Linked DNA regions of Gloeocapsopsis sp. IPPAS B-1203. The protein of the gene in region 2 interacts with the protein of the main gene of each other region in a pairwise test. Links are inferred from orthologs where the notes say so. Each region holds a gene or a part of one and is shown on either strand. Other genes may lie near its edges. The genes, in order: CSQ79_RS07795 and rlmB.

Region 1 (8,470 bases), on a different replicon or contig from region 2:
CCACTGGGGATTGCTTTTTAGTAAAGCTTTTACTTGCTCAGCGTTGAGAGATTGAGATATAAAGAACCCTTGCGCATATTCACATTCTAATGTTCTCAGGTAGGCAAGTTGTGCTGATGTTTCTACACCTTCTGCTGTGACGTCAATATTTAGTTTATGGGCAAGAGTAATAATTGTTTCAACAATTTCAGCGCTAGCTTGCTCAACACCAATACGTGAAACGAAAGAGCGATCAATTTTTAATCCGTTGATGGGAAAATGATATAAACGTGCTAGAGATGAGTATCCTATTCCAAAATCATCAATTGATAACTGAACGCCCAAATCTCTTAACTGTAAAAGCTTAGTTGAAATAGAATCATTTTCTTCCATAATGACGCCTTCAACAATTTCTAGTCTTAAGTGTGAGGCGATTAAGTTAGTCTGCTGTAAAACTTGCTGAATTTGCTCGACAATATTAGGTTGAGAAAACTGCTTGCCAGAAAGATTAATACTTATAATTAAGTCTTTTGCTTCTGTAAGTTGTCGTTGCCATTGACACAATTGATAGCAAGCCGTGTAAAAAATCCATTGACATAAGCGAGTGATCATCCCAGTTTCTTCTGCTGTTGCAATAAATCTATCTGGGTTTTGCAAACCATATTGGGGATGCTGCCAGCGTATCAGGGCTTCAAAACCAGTAATTTTGCCTGTCTGCAAAGAAATAATTGGTTGATATTGCAAAATAAATTCTTGTCTTTCAATTGCATTACGCAGATCTGTTTCTAATTGTAGGCGTGCAACAGCTTTGGTATACATTGCAGGATTAAAGATTTCGTAGCGCCCCGCACCTTGGTTTTTAGCACGATACATAGCAATGTCAGCGTTGCGTAGAAGTGCTTCTGGCTGATCGTAATGAGTGGCACTTAGTGCAATACCAATACTTGCAGAGGTAAATATTTGTTGTTCTTCAATTTCAAAAGGTAACGAAAGTACTTGTTCAATTCTTTCAGCTACACGAATGGTATCGCTGGCATCTTGAATACCGTCAAGTAAAATTGTAAACTCATCTCCGCCCAAGCGGGCAACAGTATCAGTTGGTCGCAAGCATTCTTGTAACCGAGATGCGATCGCTACAAGTAACTTGTCTCCAAGAAGATGCCCTAAACTGTCATTAATGACTTTAAAGCGATCTAAATCAAGAAAAAGAACTGCAAATAGATAATTTTGATATCTCTTAGCGTGTTGAATTGCCTGTTCTAGACGATCTAAAAACAGTGCACGATTGGGTAAACCTGTCAAGGCATCGTGAAAGGCATTTTGAAGCAATTCCTCTTCTGCTTGCTTGCGTTCAGTAATGTCTCGACAAATTGCGTGTAATTCTATTGGTTCGCCCTCGTTGTCAATCACTAGTTGATTGCGTTCGCGTACCCAAAGCACTGAACCATCTTTACAAACTTTGCGCAGTTCTACTTCACTACTAGTAATCTTTTCGCGAAAGATACTTTCCATCCAATCTTGCATCCAGTCGCGATCAGCTTCATAAATTGTCATCAATGCAGGTTGACCGATCAACTCTTGTTTGTCGTAACCTAAATACTCAGCAGCATAGTTATTGACCGATTTGAGAGTCCCATCAGCGGCGATCGCAAAATAAGCATCAGGCGCAAAATCAAACAACTTTTGATAGCGCTCCTCGCTTTCTTTTAAAGCTTCAGCATTGGCAATTTTAGCACTGAGACGCTGACCAAAATAGGAACCTACTGATGCCAACAGCAAAATACTTAAACTAGCAGTACCAGTAGCAATTGCTAAAACAAATCTATCGATTCCGGTAGAACCTTGGGCAAGAAGTTTAATTGAAGGGTAATAGTCAACTGCCATCATGCCTAGATAATGCAAGGCATCAATGGCGACACCAGCAAAAAGTGCACTAACAACTTTACCCAGACTTTCAGATCTGACAATTTTTTCAGCACTAGCATGAAATGCTAACCACAACGCACTAGTTGACATAAAAATTGTGAAAGCCCCTGCAAAAATAAGAAATTGTGGACTATAAACTGGCATTGCACCGAGTCGCATTCCCCACATTGCAGTAAAGTGCATCGTAATAATGCCCAACCCTACAAAAATGCCTCCTGTCAATAAAGGCAACCACCTCAACGGTCTTTGGCTAGCAGTTGATAATCCGATTCCACAAAAGGCGATCGCGACTAGTAATGAGAGTAAGGTTGTTGGAATATCGTAAGTAATTGGTATAGGTAGCTCGTAGGCAAGCATGGCAATAAAGTGCATGACCCAGATACTAATCCCTAAAGCGATCGCACTACCGCTTAACCACAACTTTCTTGCTGTTCCTTGTGTGACAGGAACTTGCCCAGCCATATCAAGTGCTGTATATGAACTGATAATTGCTACCACAAGGGAAAGTACAACCAAACGCAGATCGTAAGTAGCGCTTAAGGCTGTACTGATGGAAGTTATATCTTTGACAACCATAAAGTATGATATTAGTTACCTTATGCATAATTGAGTAAATTTTTTATCTTATACTCGAAATAACACTTACAGAGTTTGCGTAACTACTGGCATTTCAAAAATATTTATTTATTTTCAACTAAAAATCGTAAAAAATATACACTTTAAGTAGCTTTTAAGCGTTTGATAGTGCCAAAACTCCTAAAAAATAATAATTTTAATACGCAATGTCATTCGTATTCATTATGAAAATCTGCTGACAACAAACATTAAATATTTTGCCAAAGTGAATGCATCGACTCCCATTTCTGTACGTTCACGTGCTGCCAAAATACCAGCTTGAGAATGCCACCACGCAGCACTTGCAACAATTTCTAGTATGGGTATATCTTTGGAAGTCGCCTGTGCAATCAATCCTCCCAACAAACCTGTGAGCACATCACCACTACCACCACGCGCTAAAGCTGGGGTACTTTCAGGATTAATCCAGACACAATCAGCTTGGGCAATCGCAGTCCTTGCACCTTTCAACAACACAACTGCACCACTTTGTTCAGTGGCTGCACGTACAGCGGCAATGCGGTCTTTAGTAGGGTCAACAATATCAGGAAACAATCGCTTAAATTCGCCTGCGTGGGGTGTTAAGACGGTGGATGCTTGTCTATGTTGCAATGTCTGAGTTGTTCCCATTTGGGCAAGAATATTTAAACCGTCAGCATCTAAAACCAAAGGGCGATCGCTATCAATCACTTCTTGTAAAATTGGCTTGGCATCTACTGTTAAACCAGGACCACAAGCGATCGCATCAAACGAACTCAAATCGATCTCTGGTAACTGCAGTTGTGCGATCGCACCGCTTTCGGTTTCAGGACAGCCGATAATTAAAGCTTCAGGTAATTGTGCAGACAACAGTGGTTTAATCGATTCTGGAACAGCAATTGAGAGCATGCCAACACCACTTGCTCTTGCGCCCAAGCCTGTCAAAATTGCCCCGCCTGTATAACGCCGCGAACCGCAGATGAGTAAAAGATGTCCCTGTTTATATTTATGCGTAACAGGAGAACGCTTGAGAGGGAGAGTTGCGATCGCACTTTGTGAAGTGATGCGTTGGATTTTTGGTGTTTCTAATATTGCTTGGATATCTGTCAGCGGAATATCAAAATCAATTAACTCTGCTGCACCAACATAATCTAAAGCTTGGTCTTGCAACAATCCTAGTTTCCACAAACCTAAACAAAAGGTATGTGTTGCTTGTACGGCTGTTCCTAGCACTTCCCCAGTATCAGTGTGTAAGCCAGATGGTAAATCAATACTGACAACTGGCTGTGACCATTCATTCAACTGATTGACAATTTGGTCTACAGGAGAAGACAGCGATCGCTCTAACCCAAATCCAAATAAACCATCAATAAATAAATCGCATTCTGCTAGAGGTTCTAAAGATTCATGAATTAGAATCTCTAAACTCTTGACATATTGTGCGTGTTGTGAAGTCAAATCTTTTAACTTAGAAAAAGGGCTGCAAACTGCAACCTGATATCCTTGAAAATGCAATTCTCGTGCTACAACTAGCGCATCACCCCCATTATGCCCAGGTCCTCCTAAAATACCGATACGCGATACTTGTGACAGAGGATAAAGCTCTATAATACGACGTGTAACGAGTCCGGCTACCTTCTCCATCAACGCAGCCACTGGCATTCCTCTAGTAAAGATCCGCTCTTCAATATTCCGCATCTGCTGCGCAGTAACGACTATACGAGAAATTGGTTCGCGTTGTACCGCAAGATGGGAATGATTTTGATTGAACATAGTTTTATTAGGGCTACACTGAGTTACTTACTCTCATTTTCCTAAATTCATCAGAACGCCACCTGTAGTAAGAGAGAAATTTTATAGGGACAGAGGGGCTTTAGATGCAGGGAAGCACAGGAGTAGAAAATTATGTTTTGTTATAACCATTTTTTATTTAGTTGAATGAACGAGTCTTGTGTAAAAGATGCAGCATTGAGAGAATTATCCGTATTTAACTCATCGCTGAAAAACACGAGCTAAAAAATTATGAAAAACTTCTTTCTCAGCACGGCTGTGTTTTTACTCGCCTTTTCTCCAGTTTCTCTAGCAAGCGATCGCCAACTGATAGACACAGTTTGTCAGACAGGAAAGCCAAAATGCGTGGAACTTGTTATTCGGGCAATGAAGCAACGCTACCAACCACTTGCAAAGCAGTGCGATCATGATGCTTTGTTTGCACTTGCTTACTTGCGAACGACACAAACCTTTCTCAAAACAATTGATGAGATTAACTACAACAATCCTGCATCTGTGATTCGAGAAGATGCCTTGTTTGCCGATTATTATTTTCGAGCTTATGATGCTTACCATACAGGTAAAGGTTATGTTCCCCCAGTTTGGCAAATCGCGTTTGATGCAGCACAGCGTCGCTCAGTGTCAGGCTCTGGCAATCTCATTTTAGGCTTTAATGCACACATTCAGCGCGATTTGCCGTTTGTACTTTATGAGCTTTATTTAAAAGGTCATCCAGTAAGCTATGAAGACCACACTCGTGTCAATGAATTTCTTCAACAGGTAAATATATTATCGGAAATAGCGCGCAAGTTTGATCCGACAGTTGATGATGAAGATATACCAGGTGATACAGATGACTTACAACGGTTTCAACTCATTGCTCAGTGGCGTGAGGGTGCATACCGTAATTTTGAGCGCCTCCGCGATGCAAATACAAATACTCAACGCATCCAAATAGCAGCAGAAATTGAAGCACAGACTGCAGCTACTGCTTTTCTATTACAACAAAATTCCAGCTATCCGCCTGGGATAAATAGTTCTGAACGGGATACTTATTGCCAAGCGCAGCGGAAACAAAGATAAAGTCTACTCTTGCCGCAACATTCCATCTTCCATGTACGCTACACGGTCAGCTACATCAATAATACGTGAGTCATGAGTTACCATTAACACTGTACAGCCTTCTTCTTTGGCTAATAACCGTAGTAACTCAATAACATTGTGTCCGCTACGCGAGTCTAAAGCAGCAGTAGGTTCGTCTGCCATGATTAACCGAGGATTACCTGCTAACGCCCGTGCGATCGCAACTCGCTGTTTTTGTCCGCCAGATAAATCTCCTGGTTTATAGTTCGTATGACTTGCTAAACCTACTTGTTCGAGTAGGTATTTCGCTTGGTTTCTTGCTAACCGTCCTTTAATGCCTTTAATATTCAGCACTAATTCTACATTCTCGGCTGCTGTCAGCGCTGGAAATAAGTTAAACCCTTGAAAAATAAACCCAATATTTTGCAGACGAAAGTTTGCTAACTTATCGCGAGGCATTTTTGTAATCTCTTCGCCGAGTAAGTATACGCTTCCTGCAGTTGGCGTCAGCAAGCCTGCCAAAATTGACAGTAAAGTTGTCTTTCCTGATCCGGATGGTCCCATTAATAGTTGAATATCACCAGGAGAGACTTCTAAATCAATTCCTTTAAGGACTTGAAAGCAATCGCGTCCCGATTTGAAAGCCATCTCAACACCTTTTGTCAAGATTGCTTTTGTTTTACGTTGGTTCGTTGGTTTTATTGATGTGGGATCAACCAGGGTACGGCTTGTTATAGACACAATAGGCTTACTTCAAGAATTGTTCAGAACTGAGACTACTTCAATGTATTCAGTTTTAAGGATCTTAATAGTATTAGACGCTGCTCGCCACAAAAAAGATTCTACTAATAGGAACAAATTTAGGAGTGAGCAGCGAGGGTGAGGAGTGAGTGTTGAGTTTTGTTCGCGAAGAAAGTGCCGGAGGCATTTATTAAAAGAATTTTGCATTTTGAGTGCTGAGTTACGAAAATTCTTCAATTCAAAACTCAAAATTCAAAACCAATCACTCACCCCTCTCAACAATAACGTTTACGTCAAAGATAGACGGGTAATACTCCTTCATGATTACGGCTGTTCCCACTGTGGGAGTTGTTTGTCCAAAGTTACATTAAACATAACTACATAAAAGTTTATGTAAGGGTAAATGACCCTACTTAAACAGCTCGGTAAAGGAAACCACGATGTTTGAATACTTTACAGATAAAGCCATCAAGGTAATCATGCTATCCCAGGAAGAAACACGTCGCCTGGGACACAACTTGGTAGGAACCGAGCAGATTCTTTTAGGCTTGATTGGAGAAGGTACGGGAGTAGCAGCAAAAGTGCTGACCGAGCTGGGAGTATCCCTCCAAGATGCACGCACAGAAGTAGAAAAAATTATCGGTAGGGGAGATCGATTTGTCCCTACTGAACTTCCTTTCACTCCCAAAGTCAAGCGTGTTTTTGAGCAAGCCCTAGCTGAAGCTCGGCAACTCGGAAACAACTATATTGATACAGAACACATTTTGTTAGGATTACTCCGCGAAGGCGACGGAGTAGCAGCGAAAGTCCTCAGTAATTTGGGTATTCACCCAGAGCAAATTCGCACCGCAGTTATCAAAAAACATGGAGAGGTAGCGGCAGTTTCTGTCGGTAGTACTGAACGTCGCAGCGGTCGGACTGCAAGTAAAACAGCAATTTTAGACGAATTTAGCACTAACTTAACAAAGCTTGCTGCAGAAGGTAAGCTTGATCCTGTTGTTGGACGCGAGAAAGAAATTGAACGCGCGATTCAGATTCTTGGACGTCGCACGAAGAATAACCCCGTGTTAATCGGTGAACCTGGTGTTGGGAAAACTGCGATCGCCGAAGGACTCGCCCAACGGATTGTTGCCCAAAACGTTCCTGATATCTTAGAAGATCGCCAAGTCGTCAGCTTAGATATGGGCTTACTAATTGCTGGTACGCGCTTTAGAGGTGACTTTGAGGAACGCATCAAAGCCATCATGGATGAAATTCGCGCTGCGGGTAATATTATCTTAGTGATTGACGAAATTCACACTTTGATTGGTACTGGTGGTGTTGAAGGTGGTATGGATGCAGCAAACATCCTCAAGCCAGCACTAGCCCGTGGTGAACTGCAGTGTCTTGGTGCAACTACTTTAGACGAATACCGCAAGCACATCGAACGCGATGCAGCACTTGAGCGTCGTTTCCAGCCGATTATGGTTGGCGAACCTTCGGTAGATGAAACGATTGAGATTCTGCACGGTTTACGTGGTACTTACGAACAATATCACCGCGTTAAGATTACTGATGTTGCGCTACAAGCCGCTGCGAAGCTATCAGATCGTTATATTAGCGATCGCTTCTTACCTGATAAAGCCATCGACTTGATTGATGAAGCTGGTTCGCGTGTCCGCTTAAGACACTCCCAAGTATCTGCAACTAGTGAACTCAAGCGCGAATTAGTACAAGTATCGCGCGATAAAGAAGCCGCCGTTAGAGCACAAGACTTTGATAAAGCCGGACAACTACGCGATCGCGAGTTAGAACTCGAAACCCAAATCAAAGCGATTTCTGAAAATCATAACAAAGACGTCAACACTCCTGCTGTTGATGAAGAGGACATCGCACAAATCGTTGCTTCGTGGACTGGTGTACCTGTCAATAAGCTGACCGAAACCGAATCTGAGTTGCTGTTGCACTTAGAAGACACCCTACATCAGCGGATTATCGGTCAACAAGAAGCTGTCACCGCAGTTTCAAGAGCAATTCGCCGTGCGAGAGTTGGCTTGAAGAATCCCGATCGCCCGATTGCTAGCTTTATCTTCTCAGGTCCTACCGGAGTTGGTAAAACCGAATTAACCAAGGCGCTTGCTTCCTATTTCTTTGGTTCAGAAGAAGCGATGATTCGCCTCGATATGTCCGAGTTTATGGAACGCCACACAGTTTCCAAACTGATTGGTTCACCTCCAGGATACGTTGGCTACGACGAAGGCGGACAACTCACAGAAGCAGTACGTCGCAGACCTTACACCGTAGTGCTATTCGACGAAATCGAGAAAGCACACCCTGATGTCTTCAACATGATGTTGCAAATCATGGACGATGGTCGCTTGACTGATGCCAAAGGTCG
Region 2 (8,492 bases):
TCAACCTTGGGGTTTGGAAACCGTATGTTATGCTTGGGCAGCACCAGGGGCTGTTTGGCAAGGTGGCACTACAGGATTGTACATAGGAACACTTTTAGGTGGAATCCTTGGTATCTTAGGAATTGCCAAAATTAGTGAAAAGCAGCTCACTATTAAAAATGATAAAAATGAGTTGACCGAATTAGAGTCATTTGCTAACGAAATAGAATTAAATGCTACTCAAAAGGCAGCATTAAAGCGATTTTTAATTCTAGTTATCCTTAAAATAGCTGCATGCGATCGTACTGATTCTGAAACTGAGGGCGTTACGCTATCAGTAGAAGAATTGGAACAATTATTTGCGACTGCAGAGCACAAGCAACTACTAAAAAAGCAGTTGACCCAAGAGCAATTAAGTCAGTTATTGGCAGAAATTAGCGCTTTTGCCCAAAACAGACAATTAAATCATTAGTAAACTTCTTCTCAAACTACAAATAACTAATCAGAGCTAACTTTCAAATTAAGTCGAGTAAAGAGATTTCCAATTCACTCGACTGGACATTGAGTATTCTTATTTTTAAGATATAGCATCCCAATCGTAATATAAATCAATTTACCCGTCTGCAGATGCTGTAGAGATTTGTAATTTTTCCCATGTTTTCCAAGTATTACTTTCTGTATCAAAACATCGCCAAGTAGCAAGGGAACTATCTTGATAGCAGATCAGAACACGCCTACTCGCGGGGTAACTTGAAGAAAAGTATTCCATAAACTGTTCTAAAGGAAAAGTTTTGCGACTCAGACGTTTGGCAACTGCTTGATTGGGACATTCTATCAGCAATGCAGTTTTTCCACCAAGTTGAGTTAGAGAAAAAATACACATTCTTAAAATAGCTCTTAACCAACTTTCGGAATAATCGAAATACTCATCTACTAGTCTGTTAGTCATTGCTTTTTGTAGAGAGCGGTCTTGTGGATCAGGAACGTAAAAATCAGTCATGGAAAAACGAGGGTGAAAGTATGCATTTGGCTAGAGGTTAGATCAAAAGCTTTGATGGTGGCAAGTGTTTGTTTACTCAATTTTGTGAAAAATTCCATTAGAATTTGATTGCTACTGTACTTGCAGGTAACAAATTAGGGTTTGCTGATCGCAGCAGTAGTTCATGGCAACGATCGCTCCTGATAAAATGCAACCGTAGAGTATGACAGCAATCACCATGACTTCTCAAAATTCGATGAATCAAACTACAGGTGCAGATGCAGTTGATGTAGCCATTGCATCGGGAATTGACTTTGATGGAACTCCTATTCCTTCTGCAAAATTAGAACTCTATCGCCAAGTTATGGCACTAGAAGCAGGTAGGCAGCGTAGTGGCGTTTCTAATACAATGCGATCGCGAATCGTGCGAATTGGTGCGAAGCATATTTCTCAGGTAGAACTTAATCAAATGCTAATTGATGCCGATTTTGCTCCGCTTAAAGACAAAGAAATTGCCTTTTACTACGGTGTAAAGTAGTTATTTAGGCGCTTAAATTGAGGAAATGCGATCGCATTCTTACATAGCAATGCTCAGTTGTAGTTGACTCATGGCATAATTACCAGCAATAGCCCGTCAGCCTTGAATATTAATTGCTTATGTCCCCATTTGACGCTAAACCAGCGCTACTTGTCCTTGCAGATGGAACTGTTTATCGTGGTTTTTCTTTCGGTGCTCCTGGAACCACAATAGGAGAAGTTGTTTTTAATACAGGGATGACAGGCTATCAAGAAGTCTTAACAGATCCAAGCTACTGCGGTCAAATTGTCATCTTTACTTATCCGGAACTCGGTAACACTGGTGTCAATCCAGAAGATGAAGAATCCCATCGACCACAGATTCGAGGTGCTATAGCTCGTAATATCTGTGATAAGCCTAGTAATTGGCGCTCAACTGATAGCTTGCCAGATTATCTTAAGCAGCATAATATCCCAGGCATATATGGTATCGACACCCGCGCTCTTACTCGCAAAATTAGAGCTTTTGGTGCTATGAACGGGGGCATTTCTGCTGAGATTCTGGATGAATCTGAGCTACTTGAGCAAGTTACAGCAGCCCCCAGTATGAAAGGGTTAAATCTTGTACGGGAAGTTACAACTGCTAATGTTTACGAATGGTCTGATCCCACTACATCAATTTGGGAATTTAAGCCTGTTACTCAAGAAAATGCTACAGAACCTTTGACAGTAGTAGCGATTGATTTTGGTGTCAAGCGAAATATCCTGCGTCGCTTGGCAAGTCACGGCTGTCGAATTGTTGTCGTTCCTGTAAATACTCCATCTGAAGAAATTTTGAAATACAACCCTGACGGGATTTTTCTATCCAATGGTCCTGGCGATCCCGCAGCAGTTATAGAAGGAATTGAAACAACAAAAGCACTGTTAGCAAGCCAAAAACCGATGTTCGGTATTTGTATGGGGCATCAAATCTTAGGTCAAGCTCTCGGTGCAGAAACATTTAAACTTAAGTTTGGGCATCGCGGTCTTAATCAACCTGCTGGTCTTAAACAACGTGTAGAAATTACCAGTCAAAACCATAGTTTTGCGATCGACGCCAATTCATTACCTGCTGCGGATATCGAAGTCACGCATCTCAACTTAAATGATTCTACCGTTGCTGGATTGCGACACAAGTCACTGCCTTTATTTTCAGTGCAGTATCACCCAGAAGCAAGTCCAGGTCCTCACGATGCTGACTATCTATTTGAGCAGTTTGTCAAATTGATGCGCGAGGCGAAGCAGGAACGAGTGACTAGTGGCTAGAGTGGGCGAGTAGGCGAGTGGGAGTGTGGGTAATATAGTTTTGAGTTTTGGAAAGCGAAGAAAGGTGCCGGAGGCATTTATTAAAAGAATTTTGAACTTTGAGTTTTCATAACTCAACACTTCACGACTCTTTTAGTTTCCCGCCTACCCGCCTACACCACGACCCTCTGCCCTTCTGCTCTCCTACTCTCAATTTCTCCCTCATGGTAGTAGACAAGATCTCAAAAAAGATTTTATACTTGATCCTCAACTTTAAACATTTTAATTAAGGTTTAGATAGGAGGGTATTATTGCTGAGCCACTAAATATTACGGTTAGTTTGAGAGGAACTCGCGAAGTGCGGGATAACTATCAATTATTCCGGTTCACGGGTCTATTAGATGCTTTTTCTGAGCCTACCTTTCGTAAAGTCATTGGTAAATGTATCGATGAAGGACCAAAAAACATCATTTTGGACCTCTCACAGATTGACTTCGTCGATAGTTCAGGTCTAGGCGCTCTAGTGCAACTGGCAAAACAGGCACAAAACGCCGAGGGCACTTCACAGATTGTTACCAATGCCCGCGTGACTCAAACAGTTAAGCTGGTTCGTCTAGAGCAATTTCTCTCCCTGCGACCTTCAGTGGAAGTAGCTCTAGGAAATATTAAATAGTCATGACCTGGCAACAGAAAAGCTAACGCATAGCTATCCGGTTGTATTATCTGGGTAGCTTAATTTTTTAATATGACAGCTAATGACTACAAGGTTAGTTGAGTAAATTTTAAAAGCAAATAAGCAGTATGTAGCTTAACGACTGTGAAAGCTCTTAATACTTATTATTGAAGGCGATCGCTAGTAATAATTGCTCGCCTGAGTCTTGTAGAGGTTGGGGATCGAGGATAATAAAAGATTATTTAACATGAACTTGGCTGTGTTGCCAAACTGCTTGTCACTTAATTTTTGTCTGATTGCTGATTCAGGTATCAAGGATAATCTAAATTGTGAACCCAAAGGAGGAAGAGCTACTTGATGGCTCATCTATAATAGAAAGTAAATTAAATGTTAAATTAGGTCAACTGCTACCAGCCTTGGCGAACGAGTTATCGCAATTACAAGCAATTTCTCCTCAGGCTTTGGCGTATTTAGGAGATGCAGTTTATGAGCTTTATATTAGGAGTTATTACCTACTGCCACCCAAGCGCTCCCAAGCTTATCATCGTTTAGTAGTGGCACAAGTAAGAGCAGAAGCACAGGCATTACATTTGCGATCGCTGACTCCTTACCTGACTAGCACTGAATTAGATATAGTCCGTCGCGGTCGAAATGCTGCAACTAAACCTCCTAAGCGAGTGAATCCGGAAATTTATCAACAGGCATCTAGTTTAGAAACTTTAGTCGGCTATCTGTATCTCACTAACTGTCAACGTCTCACTCAGTTATTACACAAACTGGACTTTGAGCAGCAGAGCAATGAGTAATGGAAGTTATCTCTCTATACTGAAATTGATTAAGACTGTCGGTTAAATTCAAATAATAGAGATGCCCAACAGAACTTAACATTTTAACTATTACATAAATGGCTAACAAACCACAGAAATTTAGATCTACGGGCGGAGCAAAGCGAAATAAGCCAGTAAAAATCAGGGGTAATGCAACCTCAAAACCTTTGCTCAAATCTCCAAAGCAGGTTGACGTTACACCGACAAGACCTGCTATTCGTAACGTTGATACAGAAGAGTCAACTTCAAAAGAAGACAACGACTTAATCTATGGACGTCATCCTGTCTTAGCTGCCCTAGAAAATCAAAGACAGCTTAACCGCATTTGGATTACCTCACGCCTGCGCTACGATTCCCGTTTTCATTCGTTAGTGACGCAAGCCAAAGAAAACGGTACGGTTATTGATGAAGTTGACTCTAGACGATTGGATCAAATTACTCATCATGCAAATCATCAAGGAGTTGCTGCTCAAATTGCGCCTTATGCGTATAGCGATTTAAGCGAACTAATCGATAAAGCTAAAGCTAAAACTGAGGCACCTGTGGTCGTAGCAGTAGAAGGTATTACTGATCCCCACAATTTAGGAGCGATTATTCGGACGGCTGAGGCGATCGGGGCGCAGGGACTCGTCATACCTCAAAGACGAGCAGCAGGAATTACCTCTAGCGTTATGAAAGCAGCTGCTGGTGCTTTGGAAAACTTTCCTGTTGCTAGAGTCGTTAATTTCAGTCGGGCTTTAGAAGAACTTAAACAGGCTGGATTTTGGATTTATGGTACAGCCGCAACAGCAAGCCAACCACTTCATACAGTGCAATTTTCAGGGTCTATTGTTTTAGTTATTGGTGCTGAAGGAGAAGGTTTGAGTTTGTTGACACAACGCTGCTGTGATGTGTTGGTGTCGATTCCACTTTTGGGTAATACCCCAAGCTTGAATGCCTCAGTGGCAGCTGGAATGGCTCTGTATGAAATTTACCGCCAACGATGGTTAAATATGCTTCATTTAGAAAAATTAAAATAAGATAATTTGAAAAAAGAAGCGTAACAGAGTATAACAAAGTGTGAAGTACTTAGAAGCAGTAGCAGACCGCGTCACATCTGTAACCAATTGACAAAACAGCAAAAACCATGAAGACATTTTGGAATAGTTTTAAAGAAGTTTTAACTAATCTCTTTCATAGCTTAGGCTGGGCTTGGTGGGTAGAAATTGTTACACAGAATCCGCGCTGCACGTATTACTTTGGTCCTTTCTTGAGTGTTAAGGAAGCAAATGCTGCCAAAGCTGGGTATCTAGAGGATTTAGAACAAGAAGGCGCACAAGGGATCGTTGTAGCAGTCAAGCGCTGCAAACCTAAGAATTTGACAGTTGCTGATGACTTAGGAGATATGATTCAGCCTAAAGCCACACCAATTTTTAGCGGTCAGATGTAAAAAAGAGGGGAGAAATAGCAATTAGCTCACACACACTCCTACTCTACAAGGCTCCTGTACTCCCACACCAACCACGAGTTCCTAATCACTCCTTGACAACTTCAGGGTGTTGAATAATCCATTGGTCAACATCACTCAACACCTGTTGAGGAATTTCCCACGGGAAAAGATGAGCTGTGTTTGGGTAGCAGTGCCATTGGCAATATTTTAAATGTCGCGCAGTTTCAAGGCTCGATTCAGCAGTGATATGAAAATCGCTTGCTCCGGCTAGCACTAAGCTGGGACACTCAATTTTGTGCAAGTCTGATAAGCGATCATAACCAGATTGTAAAGCAGTATTTAATGCTCGTTGCGCAGCAGCAGAAGTTTGGAGGTATGCAGCGATCGCATCAGTAGCTAGATAGCGATAGGCAGTAGAAGAATGTTGTTGAATGAGGTAGCGGTAGAGCGATCGCTTACCAAATGTTTCAATATTCCACTGCCAACTTGGTTGTAACCAGTTTAAAACAGATGCGACACCAGTGTACACATTATCTTGCCAGCTAATCGATGGATGATTTCCTCTGGGACGCGCTGCAGTTGCGACGAGAATTAACCCGCTAACTTGTTCGGGCAATTTGAGTGCGAGTTCCATTGCTAGAATTCCTCCCAAAGACCAGCCGAGAACTAAGCAGCGCTGAATATCAAAGCGGTTTATTAGTGCTTCCAAGTCTAGTAAGTGATCGGTCATCGAAAAATTTTGTTGCGTACGACTGCTGCCGTATCCGCGTAAATCTGGGGCAACTGTACGGAAACGCTGAGATAAATGGTTGGTAAAAACAGACAGACTACGCCCTGAACCTGGATGACCATGTAAGCAGAGAATGGGGAAGCCGTTTCCTTGAATATGAACGTTGAGATTGATAGGTTGAACAGCTTGAGGTAAAGACACTAGAGAAAAATGAGTGGCAATATATTTAATATAGGTGGGAAGTGGTAATAGGTAATAGAGAGTTATGAATGTTGAGTGTTGAGTTTCAGAAAGTTAAGAAAATTCTTTGATTCAAAACTCAAAACTTTTTATGTAAGTCCTGAATTAAACTAAATAATCTGGATCGCAAGTTAAAGGAGCAAAAAATGGCATCCATCCGCGAGTTGCACCAACAACTAGTGAGCAAAGAGCGCTCTGCGGTTGAAATTACTCAAGAAGCCTTGCAGCGCATTGCAGCCTTAGAGCCGAAATTACACAGCTTCTTATCGGTGACAGCAGATACGGCGTTAGCACAGGCACAAGCAGTAGATGCCAAAATCGCTGCGGGGGAAGAAATCGGGGTACTCGCAGGAATTCCGATTGGGATTAAGGACAATATGTGTACCAAAGGAATTCGGACAACGTGTGCTTCTAAAATACTGGAAAACTTTGTACCGCCGTATGAATCCACTGTGACACAAAAGTTAGCAGACGCAGGTACTGTCATGGTAGGCAAAACCAATTTAGATGAATTTGCTATGGGCAGTTCTACCGAGAACTCAGCATTTCAATCTACTGCAAATCCTTGGGATCTTGAACGAGTTCCTGGTGGTTCTTCTGGTGGTTCTGCAGCGGCGGTAGCAGCACAAGAATGTGTCGTTTCCATAGGTTCTGATACTGGAGGTTCAATTCGTCAACCAGCATCGTTTTGCGGCGTTGTTGGCATGAAACCGACTTACGGTTTAGTGTCGCGTTATGGTTTAGTGGCGTTTGCTTCATCTTTAGATCAAATTGGACCATTTGGACGCACAGTAGAAGACGCTGCAATTTTACTCGGCGCGATCGCAGGCTACGATCCCAAAGATTCCACAAGTCTCAAAGTTGAAATTCCAGACTACACGCAAGCTTTAAAACCTGATGTCAAAAATCTCCGCATTGGCATTATCAAAGAAACCTTCGGCGCAGGATTAGATCCAGCGGTGGAACAAGCTGTCACAAAAGCGATTGAACAACTTAAGGATTTAGGAGCAGAAATTCAAGAAATTTCCTGCCCTCGCTTTCGCTATGGATTGCCTACTTACTACATTATTGCGCCCTCGGAAGCTTCAGCAAACTTGGCACGTTACGACGGTGTAAAGTACGGCTTGCGCACCTCAGATGCCGAAAATCTCCTCTCGATGTATAACCGCACTCGTGCTGCTGGGTTTGGCACTGAAGTCAAACGGCGAATTATGGTGGGAACTTACACGCTGTCAGCAGGCTATTACGATGCGTATTATTTAAAGGCGCAAAAAGTCCGCACCCTGATTAAGCAAGACTTTGAAAATGCGTTTGCCAATGTTGATGTTTTAGTGTGTCCAACTGTACCTACAACGGCATTTAAGGCGGGAGAAAAGACGGACGATCCCCTAAGTATGTACTTGACTGATTTGATGACAATTACCGTCAATCTCGCGGGTTTGCCAGGAATGAGTATTCCTTGTGGTTTTGATGACAAAGGTTTACCAATTGGATTGCAGTTGATTGGAAACGCACTGCGCGAAGACCTGCTATTTCAAGTTGCTTATGCTTATGAGCAAGCTACCGAGTGGCACAAACATACTCCCAAATTGTTGAAAACATAGCGATCTCCACAGTCAGTGTCAGTATAGTGATGCACAGCAATAAGTTTTTTATCATAACTTTGTGCATCCGTACGCAAGTAGAAGGGTATCCATGCTCAACAAATTATCTTTGAGGTGGCTGCTGAGTGCTGGGTTAGTTGCTGCACTCTTTTATATCGGGTTAAGCGTCTATCTATTTTTTCAGCAAACCCGCTTTATTTTTTTTCCTTCACCCGTTATTCAAACGACACC

The links.
Region 1: the proteins of rlmB (region 2) and CSQ79_RS07795 interact in binary tests that used the Escherichia coli proteins (3 or more experiments, as listed by UniProt). The link is inferred for Gloeocapsopsis sp. IPPAS B-1203 from one-to-one orthologs.

Annotation. Positions count from the first base shown.
Region 1 is NZ_PEIG01000003.1:399,753-408,222, forward strand. What follows is about bases 1,989-4,845. They hold CSQ79_RS07795 (NAD(P)H-hydrate dehydratase), read right to left. Parts: upstream 4,273-4,845; coding sequence 2,704-4,272; downstream 1,989-2,703. Other genes in these bases: CSQ79_RS07790 (EAL domain-containing protein), read right to left, coding at 1,989-2,481; CSQ79_RS07800 (DUF5995 family protein), read left to right, coding at 4,522-4,845. Outside these bases: more of CSQ79_RS07790, read right to left, coding at 1-1,988; more of CSQ79_RS07800, read left to right, coding at 4,846-5,352; CSQ79_RS07805 (ABC transporter ATP-binding protein), read right to left, coding at 5,356-6,087; CSQ79_RS07810 (ATP-dependent Clp protease ATP-binding subunit), read left to right, coding at 6,534-8,470. UniProt on the Escherichia coli protein: Bifunctional enzyme that catalyzes the epimerization of the S- and R-forms of NAD(P)HX and the dehydration of the S-form of NAD(P)HX at the expense of ADP, which is converted to AMP.
Region 2 is NZ_PEIG01000011.1:3,989-12,480, forward strand. Bases 3,428-6,306 are described here. They hold rlmB (23S rRNA (guanosine(2251)-2'-O)-methyltransferase RlmB), read left to right. Parts: upstream 3,428-4,335; coding sequence 4,336-5,277; downstream 5,278-6,306. Other genes in these bases: CSQ79_RS18515 (STAS domain-containing protein), read left to right, coding at 3,428-3,431; CSQ79_RS18520 (Mini-ribonuclease 3), read left to right, coding at 3,761-4,237; CSQ79_RS18530 (DUF1816 domain-containing protein), read left to right, coding at 5,385-5,687; CSQ79_RS18535 (alpha/beta fold hydrolase), read right to left, coding at 5,773-6,306. Also shown: CSQ79_RS28085 (hypothetical protein), read left to right, coding at 1-451; CSQ79_RS18500 (hypothetical protein), read right to left, coding at 593-928; CSQ79_RS18505 (small RNA NsiR4-regulated ssr1528 family protein), read left to right, coding at 1,197-1,496; carA (glutamine-hydrolyzing carbamoyl-phosphate synthase small subunit), read left to right, coding at 1,616-2,779; more of CSQ79_RS18515, read left to right, coding at 3,117-3,427; more of CSQ79_RS18535, read right to left, coding at 6,307-6,618; Asp-tRNA(Asn)/Glu-tRNA(Gln) amidotransferase subunit GatA, read left to right, coding at 6,804-8,261; CSQ79_RS18545 (alpha/beta hydrolase), read left to right, coding at 8,353-8,492. UniProt on the Escherichia coli protein: Specifically methylates the ribose of guanosine 2251 in 23S rRNA.